DNA from 2 places in the Kitasatospora setae KM-6054 genome. Region 1 is predicted to be linked to the other one. Evidence: riboswitches for the same ligand, from Rfam matches in the RefSeq annotation. Region 1 holds a riboswitch; the other holds the start of a gene.
The links. A riboswitch is a leader RNA that binds a small molecule or an ion and turns the genes downstream of it on or off. The one in region 1 is predicted to bind S-adenosylmethionine.

Region 2: it holds a riboswitch for S-adenosylmethionine, as region 1 does, so the genes downstream of both, KSE_RS10730 (aminotransferase class V-fold PLP-dependent enzyme) here and thrC (threonine synthase) in region 1, are expected to answer to the same signal.

Annotation. Positions count from the first base shown of each region.
Region 1 is NC_016109.1:4,868,924-4,875,912, reverse strand. It holds gene KSE_RS21745 (cold-shock protein) at 290-496, opposite strand; gene KSE_RS21740 (MoaD/ThiS family protein) at 1,148-1,426, opposite strand; gene thrC (threonine synthase) at 1,460-2,740, opposite strand; SAM riboswitch class I at 2,758-2,885, opposite strand; gene KSE_RS21730 (glucosyl-3-phosphoglycerate synthase) at 3,024-4,022, shown strand; gene KSE_RS21725 (alpha,alpha-trehalose-phosphate synthase (UDP-forming)) at 4,101-5,567, shown strand; gene otsB (trehalose-phosphatase) at 5,916-6,764, opposite strand; gene KSE_RS21715 (DUF3263 domain-containing protein) at 6,832-6,989, opposite strand, start outside.
Region 2 is NC_016109.1:2,422,394-2,429,382, forward strand. It holds gene KSE_RS10710 (NYN domain-containing protein) at 1-481, opposite strand, end outside; gene KSE_RS10715 (hypothetical protein) at 765-1,031, opposite strand; gene KSE_RS10720 (rhomboid family intramembrane serine protease) at 1,181-1,984, shown strand; gene KSE_RS10725 (Lrp/AsnC ligand binding domain-containing protein) at 1,981-2,262, shown strand; gene KSE_RS10730 (aminotransferase class V-fold PLP-dependent enzyme) at 2,270-3,637, opposite strand; SAM riboswitch class IV at 3,685-3,802, opposite strand; gene trpD (anthranilate phosphoribosyltransferase) at 3,916-4,995, opposite strand; gene KSE_RS10740 (response regulator) at 5,136-5,561, opposite strand; gene ctaE (aa3-type cytochrome oxidase subunit III) at 5,867-6,487, shown strand; gene qcrC (cytochrome bc1 complex diheme cytochrome c subunit) at 6,579-6,989, shown strand, end outside.

The sequences.
Region 1 (6,989 bases):
GGGCCTCACCGGCCCGGTCCGTTTGTCACTCTCACACGGTGAGTGCTAACGCCAATGATTAGCACTCTCGGGTGTCGAGTGCAAGCCCATTGGGCCCCGCCGGGCCGCCCGGACGCACCGGCCGCGGGCCGCTCCCGGGCCGACAGCGAGCCGGCACCGGGCCGCTCCCGGACCGCCGCGCGGGCCGCTCCCGGGCCGCCGCGCGGGCCCGGGCAGGCCGACGGGCCCGCCCCGGACGCCGTGGCGTCGGGACGGGCCCGCGGTTCGGTGCGTGCGGTCTACCGGGCCGTCAGGCGCCGGCGGCCCGGACCATGTCGGCCTGCGGGCCCTTCTGACCCTGCGAGATCTCGAACTCGACCCGCTGACCCTCTTCCAGGGTGCGGTATCCGTCCATCTGGATCGCGCTGTAGTGGACGAACACGTCCGCTCCACCGTCGACCGCGATGAAGCCGTAGCCCTTCTCGGCGTTGAACCACTTGACGGTGCCCTGAGCCATTGCAAACTCCCCTTGTGCTGTGCTGGCCCTTCAGAGATCCGCGGGACGCGGACCCGGAGGTCTGGAAGGCCGGCCTGGGGACTCCCCCCCGTACGGCGCAGCCTCTGTCGCGGCTGAATGTATCCGGATATGCGCCCTCTGCAACAGGCCCAATTTCCGGGGAATGCCCGGACCTGGCAGGGGATATGACGGGGCGAAAGGAACATTCATCGACAATTGCCATGGGGCATAACGGACGCTCTGCCGCAAAACGCCGGAACAATTCTGACGGCGGCCTGACAGAACGGACCGCCGACCGCCCGCCGACCGCCCGGCGGGCGGAACCGACACGGGCCCGACGCGGAACCGGCGTGGAACGGGCGCGGAACGCACTCGGGGCGAGCGGGGCCCGCACCGGCGGGGCATGCGGCGGAAAACGATGATTGAACCGGGCGGAAGCGGGGAACGGCCTCGTCCGGCACTCTACTCCTTCCGCTCCGGAGGAATTCCGGCGGGCTGCCCGGCGAAAAACCGCAGGTAAACGCGGCGGCAACCGCGGCGCCCGAATGGCGGGCAGCCCGGGCGCCGGAATGGCCCCGGTACGCACGAAACCGCCGCCCGGTCCGGAAATCGAATTCCGGACCGGGCGGCGGCGACGGCGACGCGGGGCGGTCAGCAGCCGCCGGCCACCGCCGGAATGATCGACACCGAGGCGCCGTCCTTGATCTCGGTCTCCAGGCCCTCGGCGAAGCGCACGTCGTCGTCGTTCACGTACACGTTGACGAAGCGGCGCAGCTTGCCGGTGTCGTCCAGCAGGCGGGCCGCGATGCCGGCGTGGTTCGCCTCCAGGTCGGCGATCACGGCGGACAGGGTGGCGCCCTCGGCGGTCACCTCGGCGGCACCGCCGGTGTAGGTGCGCAGGATGGTCGGGATGCGGACGGTGGCGCTCATGGGCTGCTCCTCGGGCTGGGGCGTGGGGGGGGGTCAGGCGGTGGCGAGGCCGGCGGCGCGGAAGGACTCCAGCGTCGGGCGGATCACGGCGGTCATGCCGGCGTCGGCGACCGCGTCGAGGGTCTTCAGGCCGTCGCCGGTGTTGATCGCGACGGTCTCCTTGGACGGGTCCAGCTGGCCCGTCTCGACCAGCTTCTTCAGCACGCCGACGGTCACGCCGCCCGCGGTCTCGGCGAAGACGCCCTCGGTGCGGGCGAGCAGCTTGATCGCCTCGACCACCTCGGCGTCGGTGACGTCCTCGACGGCGCCGCCGGTGCGGCGGGCGATGTCCAGCACGTACGGGCCGTCGGCCGGGTTGCCGATCGCCAGCGACTTGGCGATGGTGTCCGGCTTGACCGGCTTGATCACGTCGCGGCCGGCCTTGAAGGCGGCGGAGACCGGGGAGCAGCCCTCGGCCTGGGCGCCGAAGATCTTGTACGGCTTGTCCTCGACCAGGCCGAGCTTGATCAGCTCCTGCAGGCCCTTGTCGATCTTGGTGAGCTGGGAGCCGGAGGCGATCGGGATGACGATCTGGTCGGGCAGCCGCCAGCCGAGCTGCTCGCAGATCTCGAACGCCAGGGTCTTCGAGCCCTCGCCGTAGTACGGGCGCAGGTTGACGTTCACGAAGCCCCAGCCCTCGCCGGCCGGGTCGCCGATCAGCTCGGAGCAGAAGCGGTTCACGTCGTCGTAGTTGCCGTCGATGCCGACCAGCTCGCCGCCGTACACGCCGGCCATCACGACCTTGCCCTGCTCCAGGTCGTGCGGGATGAACACGCAGGACTTGAAGCCGGCCCGGGCGGCCGCGGCGCCCACCGCGCCGGCCAGGTTGCCGGTGGAGGAGCAGGAGAGCGTGGTGAAGTCGAAGGCGCGGGCGGCCTCGATCGCGCAGGCCACCACCCGGTCCTTGAAGGAGTGGGTCGGGTTGCCCGAGTCGTCCTTGACGTACAGCTGGCCGGTGAAGCCCAGCTCGCGGCCCAGGTTGTCGGCCTTGACCAGCGGGGTCCAGCCCGGGTTCAGGTTCGGCTTGCCGGCCACGTCGGCGGGGACGGGCAGCAGCGGGGCGTAGCGCCAGATCGACGCCGGGCCGGCCTCGATCCGCTTGCGCAGCTCCTCGGCGTCGTAGCCCGCGTAGTCGTAGGCGATCTCCAGCGGGCCGAAACACTCCAGACAGGCGAAGCTCGGACCGAGCGGGAAGCGGGTACCGCACTCGCGACAGGACAGCGCGGTCGCGGGACCGAGGTCGACGGTGGTGGATGCGGCGGTGTCAACAGCCATGGTGGCGAGGCCCTTTCTCCTCATCTTCCCCGGAGCGCGGTCGCGTCCGGGACGGAATTGGCACCTGTCCCGCCGGGCCTGCTGGCCGTGCGGGAGGGTTGCCGGGACTTCAACGGGCCGTTCCCTCAGTCCCTCTGGATGAGCTCTGTGAAGTTGTGGTCGTACGCTGCGACCGACCCCCGCGTGCGAAGGCTCGGTCGCAATAAGAAGACTGTATCCGAAGGCGGGGCAGACCCACCCCCCTCGTCCGACAACCGAGACGAACCGAGACAGGGAGCGAGACTTGCCGGAGCAGCCAGAGCCCGGGGTACTGCCGGAGGTGGCCGACTGGCTGCGCCGCCGCTCGTGGACGGCCGCCGACCGCCCGCTCGACCTGCTGCTCGCCGCCAAGCGGGCGGCCGGCCCGGCCGGCACGGTCAGCGTGGTGCTGCCCGCGCTGGACGAGGAGTCCACCGTCGGCGAGATCGTCGCCGCGATCCGCACCGAGCTGGTCGAACGCGTCCCGCTGGTGGACGAGCTGGTGGTGGTCGACTCCGGCTCGCGGGACGCCACCGCGGCCGTCGCGGCCGCCGCCGGCGCCCGGGTGGTGCACCGCGACGCGCTCCTGCCCCGGCTGCCCGCCGCCCCCGGCAAGGGCGAGGTGCTGTGGCGCTCGCTGCTCGCCACCAGCGGCGCGATCGTCTGCTTCGTCGACGCCGACCTGCGCGAGTTCGACCCGGCCTTCGTCTCCGGCATCGTCGGCCCGCTGCTCACCGACCCGGCCCTGCACCTGGTCAAGGCCATGTACGACCGCCCCTTCGAGGCCGACGGCGCCGTCGTCCCGGCCGGCGGCGGCCGGGTCACCGAGCTCGTCGCCCGCCCGCTGCTCAACCTGCACTGGCCGCAGCTGGCCGGCTTCGTCCAGCCGCTCGGCGGCGAGTACGCGGCCCGCCGCGCCCTGCTGGAGCGGCTGCCCTTCCCGACCGGCTACGGCGTCGAGCTCGGCCTGCTGGTCGACGCCCTCGAACTGGCCGGCCTGGACGCGCTGGCCCAGGTCGACGTCGGCGTCCGGCACCACCGCCACCAGGACGGCCAGGCCCTCGGCCGGATGGCCGCCACCATCTACCGCACCGCCCTGGAGCGGCTGGACCGCGCCCACCGGCTCAAGGCCGACCCGGACCTGGTCCGCCCGCTGCTCACCCAGTACACCCGCACCGCCGACGGCTTCACCCCCCGCACCCACCCCGTCCCGGCCACCGAACGGCCCCCGATGGCCACCGTCCCCGAGTACCGCGACCGCTGAGCGGCCGCCCCCGGTGTTCACCCGCCCCCGGCCGCGCCGAGTGGTTTGGTCGGCTGATCGCACGGCAAGGTTGGCTGTATGGCCGATCACGTGTCCGAACACCCCCAGCAGTCCGGAGCCGCCCCGATCCTGGTGGCCTCCAACCGCGGCCCGGTGTCCTTCCGCACGGAGGACGACGGCTCACTGACCCTCCGCAGAGGCGGCGGCGGCCTGGTCTCCGGGCTGTCCGCGATCGACGACCCGAACGCGGTGTGGGTCTGCGCCGCGCTCTCCGACGCCGACCGCACCGCCGCCCGGCAGGCCCCCGACGGCCGGCTCGACCTGGCCGGGCACGACGTCGGCGGACAGGCCGTCCGGATGCTGGACATCGATCCGGAGACCTTCGCCCGCGCCTACAACGGCGTCGCCAACTCCACCCTGTGGTTCGTCCACCACCTGCTGTACCAGACGCCCGTGCAGCCGGCCTTCGACGCCGCCTTCCGCACCGAGTGGGCCGCCTACCGGGCGTACAACGCCGCCTTCGCCGAGGCGCTGGCCGCCGAGGCCGCCCCCGGCGCGGCCGTGCTGATCCAGGACTACCACCTGTCGCTGGCCCCCGCGCTGCTCCGCGCGCTCCGCCCGGACCTGCGGATCGGCCACTTCTCGCACACCCCCTGGGCCCCGCCGGACTACTACCGGCTGCTGCCCGACGACGTCGCCGCCGCCGTCCTGGAGGGCATCCTCGGCGCCGACCGGGCCGCCTTCCTGACCCGCCGCTGGGCGCTCGCCTTCGCCGACTGCTGCGAGGCCGTCCTCGGCGCCGAGGTCGACCGCGCCGCGCTCACCGTCACCCACGGCGGCCGCACCACCCGGCTCGGCGTGCACGGCCTCGGCGCGGACGCCGACTTCCTGCGCGAACGCGCCCACCGCCCCGACGTCGACGAGCGGCTCGCCACCCTGCGCGCGGCCGTCGGCGACCGCCGCACCATCGTCCGGGTCGACCGCACCGAGCTCAGCAAGAACATCGTCCGCGGCCTGCTCGCCTACCGGCACCTGCTGCGCACCCGCCCCGAGTGGGTCGGCAACGTCGTCCACATCGCCTTCGCCTACCCCTCGCGCACCGACCTCGCCGAGTACCGCGACTACACCGCCGAGGTGCGGCGGCTCGCCGAGGAGATCAACGCCGAGTTCGGCACCGGCGACTGGCAGCCGCTCATCCTGCACGTCGACGACGACTTCCCGCGCTCGCTCGCCGCGTACCGGCTCGCCGACGTCGCCCTGGTCAACCCGATCCGCGACGGCATGAACCTGGTCGCCAAGGAGGTCCCCGTCGTCTCCGACCGGGGCTGCGCCCTCGTGCTGTCCCGCGAGGCCGGCGCCCACGCCGAACTCGCCGACGACGCGATCACCGTCAACCCGTACGACGTGATCGCCACCGCCGACGCCCTCGCCGAGGCGCTCGCCATGCCCCCGGCCGAACGCGCCGACCGCACCAAGCGCCTCGCCGCCGCGGCCACCGCCCTCCCGCCCCAGCAGTGGTTCCTCGACCAGCTCGACGCCCTCTGACCCTGCCCGGCCGACCGCCCCCGGCGGGGAAACCCGCCACACCGGCGGCCGGCCCGACCCCATCGCGAGGCCCCAGCCCCGAGGGGCGGGAGGTGTGGGCCTCGGCACCCGCCCTCCTTGCCCGCCACCGGCCAGGAGGGGCCCGCTCCTTGCCCGCCACCGGCCAGGACAGGAGGGGCCCGTTCCTCGCCCGCCACCAGCCGGGAGGGGCCCGCTCCTCGCCCGCCACCGGCCGAGAAACCCGGGCGCGCCCAGCACGAGGGCTTCCGCCCGGCACCCCGACGCCACGCCGATGGCACGCGCCGGGCGCCGCTCCCCGACGGTGGAGGCCGCCCGGCGCGGCGCTCGCTAGCGGGTGAGCAGTTCCGCCAGCCCGTCCAGCAGGTCGACGACGCCGGCCGGCCCGGCCACCACCAGGTCGGCCCGGTCGGCGAGTTCGGCGACCGGCGGTTCGCCGGTGACCGGCCCGCTGCAGACCAGCAGGCCGGGGTGGCCGGCGGCGCGGCGGGCGTCGACCTCCGCGTAGGCGGCGAGGTCGCCGAGGTCGTCGCCGGCGAAGAGCACCGGACCGGCGTCCCGTTCGGCCAGGAACCCGCGGAGGGCGACGCCCTTGTCGACGCCGGGCGGCCGCAGTTCGAGGACCATCCGGCCGGGTTCGACGACCAGTCCGTGCCGCCGCGCCAGTGCGTCGAGCGGGCCGCGCAGGTGCTCCAGCAGCGCGTCCGGTTCGGGGGCGCGCCGGGTGTGGACGGCCAGGGCGCGTTCCTTGTCCTCGGTGAAGGTGCCTTCGGGTACGCCCAACTCCCTTAGCAGTGCGGGTAGTTCGGCGCGGACGGCGGCGACTCCGGGCGGTGGCGGGGCGGCGGTGACGGCGTTGCTGCGCGCGTCCCAGCGCTCGGCGCCGTAGTGGCCGAGGACGGTGAGGTGTTCGAGGCCGGGGGCGCCGACGAAGCCGCCGTACGCGGCGGCGGTCGCGGCGGGCCGTCCGGTGACCACCACGACCGCGCCGACCAGCGGGGCGAGCGCCCCGAGCGCCGGGACGACGCCGGGGTGGGCGCGGGCCCGCTCGGGGTCGGCGACGATCGGGGCGAGCGTGCCGTCGAAGTCGAGTCCCACGACGGCGGACTTCGGGTCGGCGAGCAGGCCCGCCAGTCCGGTGCGCCCCGCCTGGGTCGTGATCTGTTCAGCGATTCCCATGCCGTCGACGCTACCGGCCGCCGGGCTGCGGCGGGTGGCGATCGGCGCCGGAGCGCGCCGCGGGACCCTAGCGGGCCTCGCGGCGCTGCTGGCGCACCCGGCGCAGCCGGTTGACCAGGACCGGGGCGTGGGCGAGCGCCTCGGCCCGGTCCAGCAGGGCGTTGAGCAGCTGGTAGTAGCGGGTGGCGGAGATGCCGAGCTCCTGCCGGATCGCCTGCTCCTTGG
Region 2 (6,989 bases), 2.4 Mb from region 1:
CGGCGGCGCCCTCGGCGTCGGCCCGCTCGGCCTCCTCGCCGGCCTCCTCGACCAGCCGGGCCCAGCCGGACGGCCGGACCAGGTAGGCGGCGGCCGCCACGTCCATCGGGTCGGCGGCGGCCGGGACGGTGCCCGACTCCAGCGCCTGCACCAGGTCGGGCTGGCCGAGCCGCAGGCGCTCGGCTATCCGGACCCGGAACGCCGGGTCCGACTCCAGCGCGGCGGCCAGCGCGGTCGCCGCGTACTTGGCCCGCCGGGCGGGGGTGAACTTGGCGTACGGGCGGAGCGAGGCGGGCAGTTCGCCGGGCGCGATGCCGCCGAGCGCGTCCGAGGCGATGCCGACCACCCGCCGGCGCACGCCCTCGGGCAGCGGACGCCCGGCCGGCTCCGCGCCGCCGGCCGGCTGCCCGGTGTCGGCCGACTGCTCGCCGCCGCCCGGCTGCCCGGTCTCGTCGACGCCGCCGTCCGCGCCGCCGGCCACGGCGCTGTCCGCGCCCGCCCGGGCCTCGCCGACCGCCAGGTCCGGGGCCGGGGCGGGCGCGGTCCCGTCCGTGCCCGCGGGCGCGTTCGCTGCCTCCGCCACTGTCCTCGGCTCCGATCCTGTTCCCGGGCGGTGCCCGCCCGGCGGGTGCCGGGCGGGGCGTTGCTGTCCGCCGCTGCTGCCAATTGTCCCGTCTACCGTGCCGCTCCGACAGCACCCCACCCACGAGTCCGCCCCGCGCCCCCGTCCGGGCGGACGGGGGCGCGGGGCGGTCGGTGCCGGGTCAGCCCTTCTGGGCGTCGCCCTCCGCGGGCTCGTCGGCGCCCGGGCGGGCCACCAGCTCGACCTGGTCGACGGCGTTGCACCAGCGGCAGCGCACCGACTCGACGGTCTCGGAGAGCACCTGGGTCTCCTCGACCTTGGACTCGCCGGAGAGGTCGACGTGCAGGAAGTCGGTGACCCGGGACGAACGGGTGACGTCGAAGCGGGTCAGGTTGCCACACAGGGTGCAGCGCCAACGGGTCTCGGCGGTCGGCACGGCAATGCTCATCAGTGGTCCCTCTCGGCTGGTCCCGGTTCCGGGCCTCCAGCCTATTGCCTGCCGGCGGGCGGGCGGATCACCGGTCCACAGCCCGGACGCTCACCCGGCCGGAGCAGCGCCCGGTGTCGCGGGCGCGCCCCCGAGGAATGCTGACCGGCATGGTGCTCTCCGCCCCCGCCCGGGCCGGCTCGCCGGCGGCCGAGCGGGCCGCCGGTGCCCCGGTCGCCACGTACCTGCTGGTCGCGCTGGCCGCGCTGGTCATGCTGCTCGGTCCGGCCGGCCTGAATCCGGCGTACGGCAGCGGTGACGCCCGGGCCTGTGCCGAGCAGCGCTACGAGCACCGCTGGGGCGCCGTGCCGGCCGAGTTGCTGGGCGGCCGCCCCCTGACGGCCGCCCAGCTGTCGGTGCTCCCCCCGGCGGCGCCCGGCTGCGTGCTTCCGGCCACTCCCGGCAAGATCCCCGAACTCTCGGTGCTGACCGCGCTGTTCGTCCACGCGGGCTGGCTGCACCTGATCGGCAACCTGCTGTTCCTGTTCGTCTTCGGCCCGGCGGTGGAGGCCCGGCTGGGCCGGTTCCGCTTCCTGGCCGGGTACCTGGCGGTCGGCTGCCTGGCCACCTACGGCTACGCGCTGGCCGAGACCGGCACCCCCGACGCGGTGCGGGCGCTGGTCGGCGCGTCCGGCGCGATCTCCGGCGTGCTGGGCGCGTTCCTCCGGCTGTACCCGCGGGCCCGGGTGACCACCCTGGTGCCGCTGCTGCTGTTCCTCCCGCTGCGCTTCCCGGCCTGGCTGGTGCTCGGCCTGTGGTTCGCCCTGCAGTTCTGGTCGGTGACCTCCGGCGGTGACGGGGTGGCCTACCTGGTGCACGTGATCGGCTTCGCGGCGGGCTGGCTGCTCGCCTGGGCCGCCCGTCCGGCGGGCGCTACCCTGGGCGGACCTTCTCGAACGGGAGTTGCCCAGTGATCACCGCGATCGTCCTCATCAGCACCGACGTCGACCGGATCCCCGAGATCGCCGAGGCGATCGCCGCCATCGAGGGCGTCAGCGAGGTCTACTCGGTCACCGGCACCTACGACCTGGTCGCGATGGTCCGGGTCCGGGGCCACGAGGAGCTCGCCGAGGTCATCCCCGGCCGGCTCAACAAGGTCCCGGGCGTCACGAACACCGAGACCCACATCGCCTTCCGCACCTACTCCCAGCACGACCTGGAGGCCGCGTTCTCGCTCGGCCTGGACGGCTGAGCACCGCTCAGCGCTGCTGGCCCTGGGTGTCGACGACGCAGCGGCCGCCCTCGTTGCGGTAGCTCCACTTCGCGCCGTCGCTGACCAGCTCGCGGACGGCGGTCAGGAACCGGTCCACGTGCTCGACGGGGGTACCGGCGCCGAAGCTGACCCGGATCGCGTTCAGGCTGCGCTCGCCGGGCAGCGAGGACTCCGGCGCCCCGCACTCGCTCGGTGCGGCCTCCTCGCCGCCCAGCAGGGTGCGCACCAGCGGGTGCGCGCAGAACAGCCCGTCCCGGACGCCGATGCCGTACTCGGCGGACAGCGCGGCCGAGAAGTGCGAGCTGTTCCAGCCGCGCACCACGAACGACACCACGCCGACCCGGTCCGAGCCCTCGCCGAACAGGTTGAGCACCCGCACCTCGGGGACGGCGGCCAGGCCCTCGGTCAGCTTCGCCACCAGCGCCCGCTCCCGGGCCTCCAGCTCCTCGAAGCCGGCCTCGTCCAGCGCCCGGCAGGCCGAGGCGATCGCGTACGCGCCGATCACGTTCGGCGAGCCGGCCTCGTGCCGCGCCGGGCCGGTGTGCCACTCGACGGCCACCGAGCCGTCCAGCTCCCGGGCGACCGTCCGGCTCGCGCCGCCGCCGGCCAGGTACGGCTCGGCCGCGTCCAGCCAGTCGGAGCGGCCCGCCAGCACGCCGGCGCCGAACGGGGCGTACAGCTTGTGGCCGGAGAACGCCACCCAGTCGACGTCCAGCTCCCGCACCGAGACCCGGTGGTGCGGCGCCAGCTGGGCCGCGTCCAGCACCACCCGGGCGCCGTGCCGGTGGGCGACCTCGGTCAGCCGCTTGACCGGCCACAGCTCGCCGGTGACGTTCGACGCCCCGGTCACGCAGAACAGCTTCGGGCCCTCGGACGCGCCCAGCAGCGCCTCCTCCAGCGCCGCCACCGCCTCGTCGTGCGAGCGCGGCGCCCGCAGGTAGCTGACGGTCAGGCCCTCGCGGCGCCACGGCAGCAGCGAGGCGTGGTGCTCGGTCTCGAAGGCGAACACCTCGGTCCCGGCCGGGACGGCGCCCGCCAGCAGGTTCAGCGAGTCGGTGGTCGCCCGGGTGAACACCACCTGGTCGCCCTCGCGCAGGTCGAGGAAGTCGGCGACGGTCCGCCGGCTCTGCTCGAACAGGTCGGTCGACAGCTGCGAGAGGTAGCCGGCCCCGCGGTGCACCGAGCCGTAGTACGGCGCGTACGCCGCGACGTCGTCCCAGACCCGCTTCAGCGCCGGGGCGCTCGCCGCGTAGTCCAGCGCCGCGTACCCGACCTTCTCGCCGGAGGCCAGCGGAACCTCGACGTCCCCGCCCAGGACCGCCAGCGGCTCACAGATCTCGGTGGCAACAGACATGGGTGCACTCCTCCAGGGGTCAGGACCCCGGAAGTGCACCCACCGGAAGTCCGCGCTTGCCGCGCGGACTGGTCGCCGCACGGCCTGGTCCTCACCCAGGGCACCCCGCCACGGACGGAGGGTTGCCGGACAGCAAGCTGGGGCTTGTCGCTGTCGCTCATGACCTGTGGAAGACAGTACACGAGATCCCCCGGATCTCAACACCCGTCCGCATCCCGAGACTTCCGGAATACCGGCCGGGGCCCGGGGCGGCGGGCCGGGCCCGCCGCCCCCGACCGTCAGGCCGACGCCTGGGTGGCCTCGGCCCAGCGCTTCAGCAGCTCCCCCGCCGCGCCCGAGTCGATCGCCGCCGCGGTCCGCGCCATCGCCGCCGCGATCTGCTCGGTGAGCGGCGCGTCGCCCAGCTCCAGGGCGACCACCGCGGCCGCGCTGTTGAGCAGGACGGCGTCCCGCACCGGCCCGCGCTCGCCGTTCAGCACCCGGCGCGCGACCTCCGCGTTGTACTCGGGGTCGGCGCCCCGGAGCGCCTCGATGCCGACCAGCTCGATCCCGACCTCGCGCGGGTCGAACACGGCCTCCGTCACCTCGCCGCCGCGGATCACCCAGACGTGCGAGGTGGTGGTGATGGTCAGCTCGTCGAGGCCGTCGTCACCCCGGAAGACCAGGCCCTGCGCACCGCGCCGGGCCAGCACGCCGGCGATCAGCCCGGCCAGCCGGGTGTCGAAGCAGCCGACCGCGTGCGAGGTGACCTTCGCCGGGTTGGTCAGCGGGCCGAGGATGTTGAAGACCGTCGGGACGGCCAACTCGGCGCGCGCCTGGGCGGTGTGCCGCATCGACGGGTGGAACTTGGCGGCGAAGCAGAAGGTCAGGCCGACCTCCTCGGCCACCGCGGCGACCCGCTCGGCGGAGAGCTCCAGGTTGATGCCGAGCCGCCCGAGCACGTCCGAGGAGCCGGAGGCGGAGGAGGAGGCCCGGTTGCCGTGCTTGACGACCTTGGCGCCGGCCGCGGCCGCGACCACCGCGGACATGGTGGAGATGTTGACGGTCTTGGCGCGGTCGCCGCCGGTGCCGACGATGTCCACCGCCGGGCCGGGGATCTCCAGCGGCAGGGCGTGCGCGTACATCGACTCGACCAGGCCGGCGATCTCCTCGACCGTCTCGCCCTTGCCGCGCATCGCGATCAGGAAGCCGGCCACCTGCACGGGGCTGGCCTCGCCGCTCATGATCCGGTCCATCGCCCAGGCGGTGTCGGCCTGGTCCAGGTCCTCCCCCCGCAGCAGCGAGCTCAACAGGTCGGGCCAGGTGCGGACCACCTGCGCGGGGCCGCTACCGCCGTTCGCAGGCTGCGCGTTCACCATGGCTGACTCCCACTCTCGTCCCGCCCCAGGCGTATCGCCGGGGTTCGGGCGTCAGCCTATCGAGCGCGCGGGGACGGCCGCCGGGAGTTGCCGTCCCCTTCTCTCCAGGTGAGACGCGCCGGTGAGACGCCGGCCGGGACTCAGCGCCCCGCGGGGGCCCGCCCGGCCAGTCGGGCCCGCAGCAGCGTGGTCGCCGCCTGGGCCAGCGCGACCGGGTCGACGGGGTGCGAGATCGCGGCGTCGGCCCGGCTCCAGGCGGCGAGCCAGGAGTCCTGCGGGCGGCCGATCACGACCAGCACCGGCGGGCAGCCGTAGATCTCGTCCTTGAGCTGCCGGGTCAGGCCGAGCCCGCCGACCGGGGCCGCCTCGCCGTCCAGCACGCAGAGGTCGACGCCGCCCTTCTCCAGGGCGCGCAGCACCGCGGGCGCGGTGGCGCACTCCAGGTACTCGACGGCGGGGACGTCCGCGGCGGGGCGCCGGCCGAGGGCCAGGGTCACCTGCTCGCGGGTGTTGCGGTCGTCGCTGTAGACGAGAACGGTGAGCGTCTCGTCGGAGTGCTGCGCCATGGCCCCTGCTTCCTGGTGCTCGTCCTCTTATATGTGTGCCCACGCGGGGCGGCCCCGACCGAACGGCCCAGTGTGACCCGGGCCACGTCCTTGGACGGATGCTACCCCCGCGCACCCGTCCTGCGGAGGCCCCGACGCGATCTCGCTCAAGCCGCCGCGCCCTGGACTCACCCCGGCGGCCCAGCGGGGTCACCCGGTCCGAACAACCGTCAGAAAACGGGCGGCCCGCGAGGCGGGCATACCTCACGCACCGGACACTCCGAGGGAGACCCCCCGGCGTGAAGACGGAATAAGGGACCGACATAATGTCCGTCGTGGCGACAGCAACAGCAACAGAAACCGGACACGCGCACGGAGCGGTCAACAGGCCGAACCTGGTCAGCGTCGGAACCATTGTCTGGCTGAGCTCGGAGCTGATGTTCTTCGCGGCCCTGTTCGCGATGTACTTCACCCTCCGCTCGGTCAAGGGCACCGAGTTCTGGCACGAGAAGGCCCACGCCCTCAACGTGCCGTTCTCCTCGGTCAACACCACGATCCTGGTGCTCTCCTCGCTCACCTGCCAGCTCGGCGTGTTCGCCGCCGAGCGCGGTGACGTGAAGAAGCTGCGCTCGTGGTTCTCGATCACCTTCGTGATGGGCGCCATCTTCATCGGCGGCCAGATCTACGAGTACACCGAGCTGGTCAAGAAGGACGGCCTGTCGCTGTCCTCCGACCCGTACGGCACGGTGTTCTACCTGACCACCGGCTTCCACGGACTCCACGTGACGGGTGGTCTGATCGCCTTCCTGCTGGTCCTCGGACGGACCTACGCGGCGCGGCGCTTCACCCACGAGCAGGCCACCGCCGCGATCGTGGTGTCGTACTACTGGCACTTCGTCGACGTCGTGTGGATCGGCCTGTTCGCGACCATCTACCTGATCAAGTAACAGCCGCCCCGCCCCTGACCCGGCGTCACCTGGACGCGTGGGAGTCGGGGGCAGGCTGCTGCCGACCAGATCCTGACACCGGGGTTATTCCGTGAAAAAGCTCTCCGCACGACGGCGCCACCCACTGGCGGCGGTCGTCGTTCTACTTCTCGCCCTGGCGGCCACCGGGGGGCTGTACGCCGCTTTCGCGCCCGCCGAGAAGGCGCAGGCCGACAGTTCGGCGCAGTCGCTCGCCATCGACGAGGGCAGGAAGCTCTTCGCCGTCGGCTGCTCCTCCTGCCACGGCCTGAACGGCCAGGGCACCTCCGACGGCCCGTCGCTGGTCGGCGTCGGCTCGGCCGCGGTCGACTTCCAGGTCGGCACCGGTCGCATGCCGGCCCAGCAGCCGGGCGCCCAGGTCCCGCGCAAGAAGGTCATCTACACCCAGGCCGAGACCGACCAGCTGGCCGCCTTCGTGGCCTCGCTCGGCCCGGGCCCGGTCACTCCGGACAGCAAGCAGTAC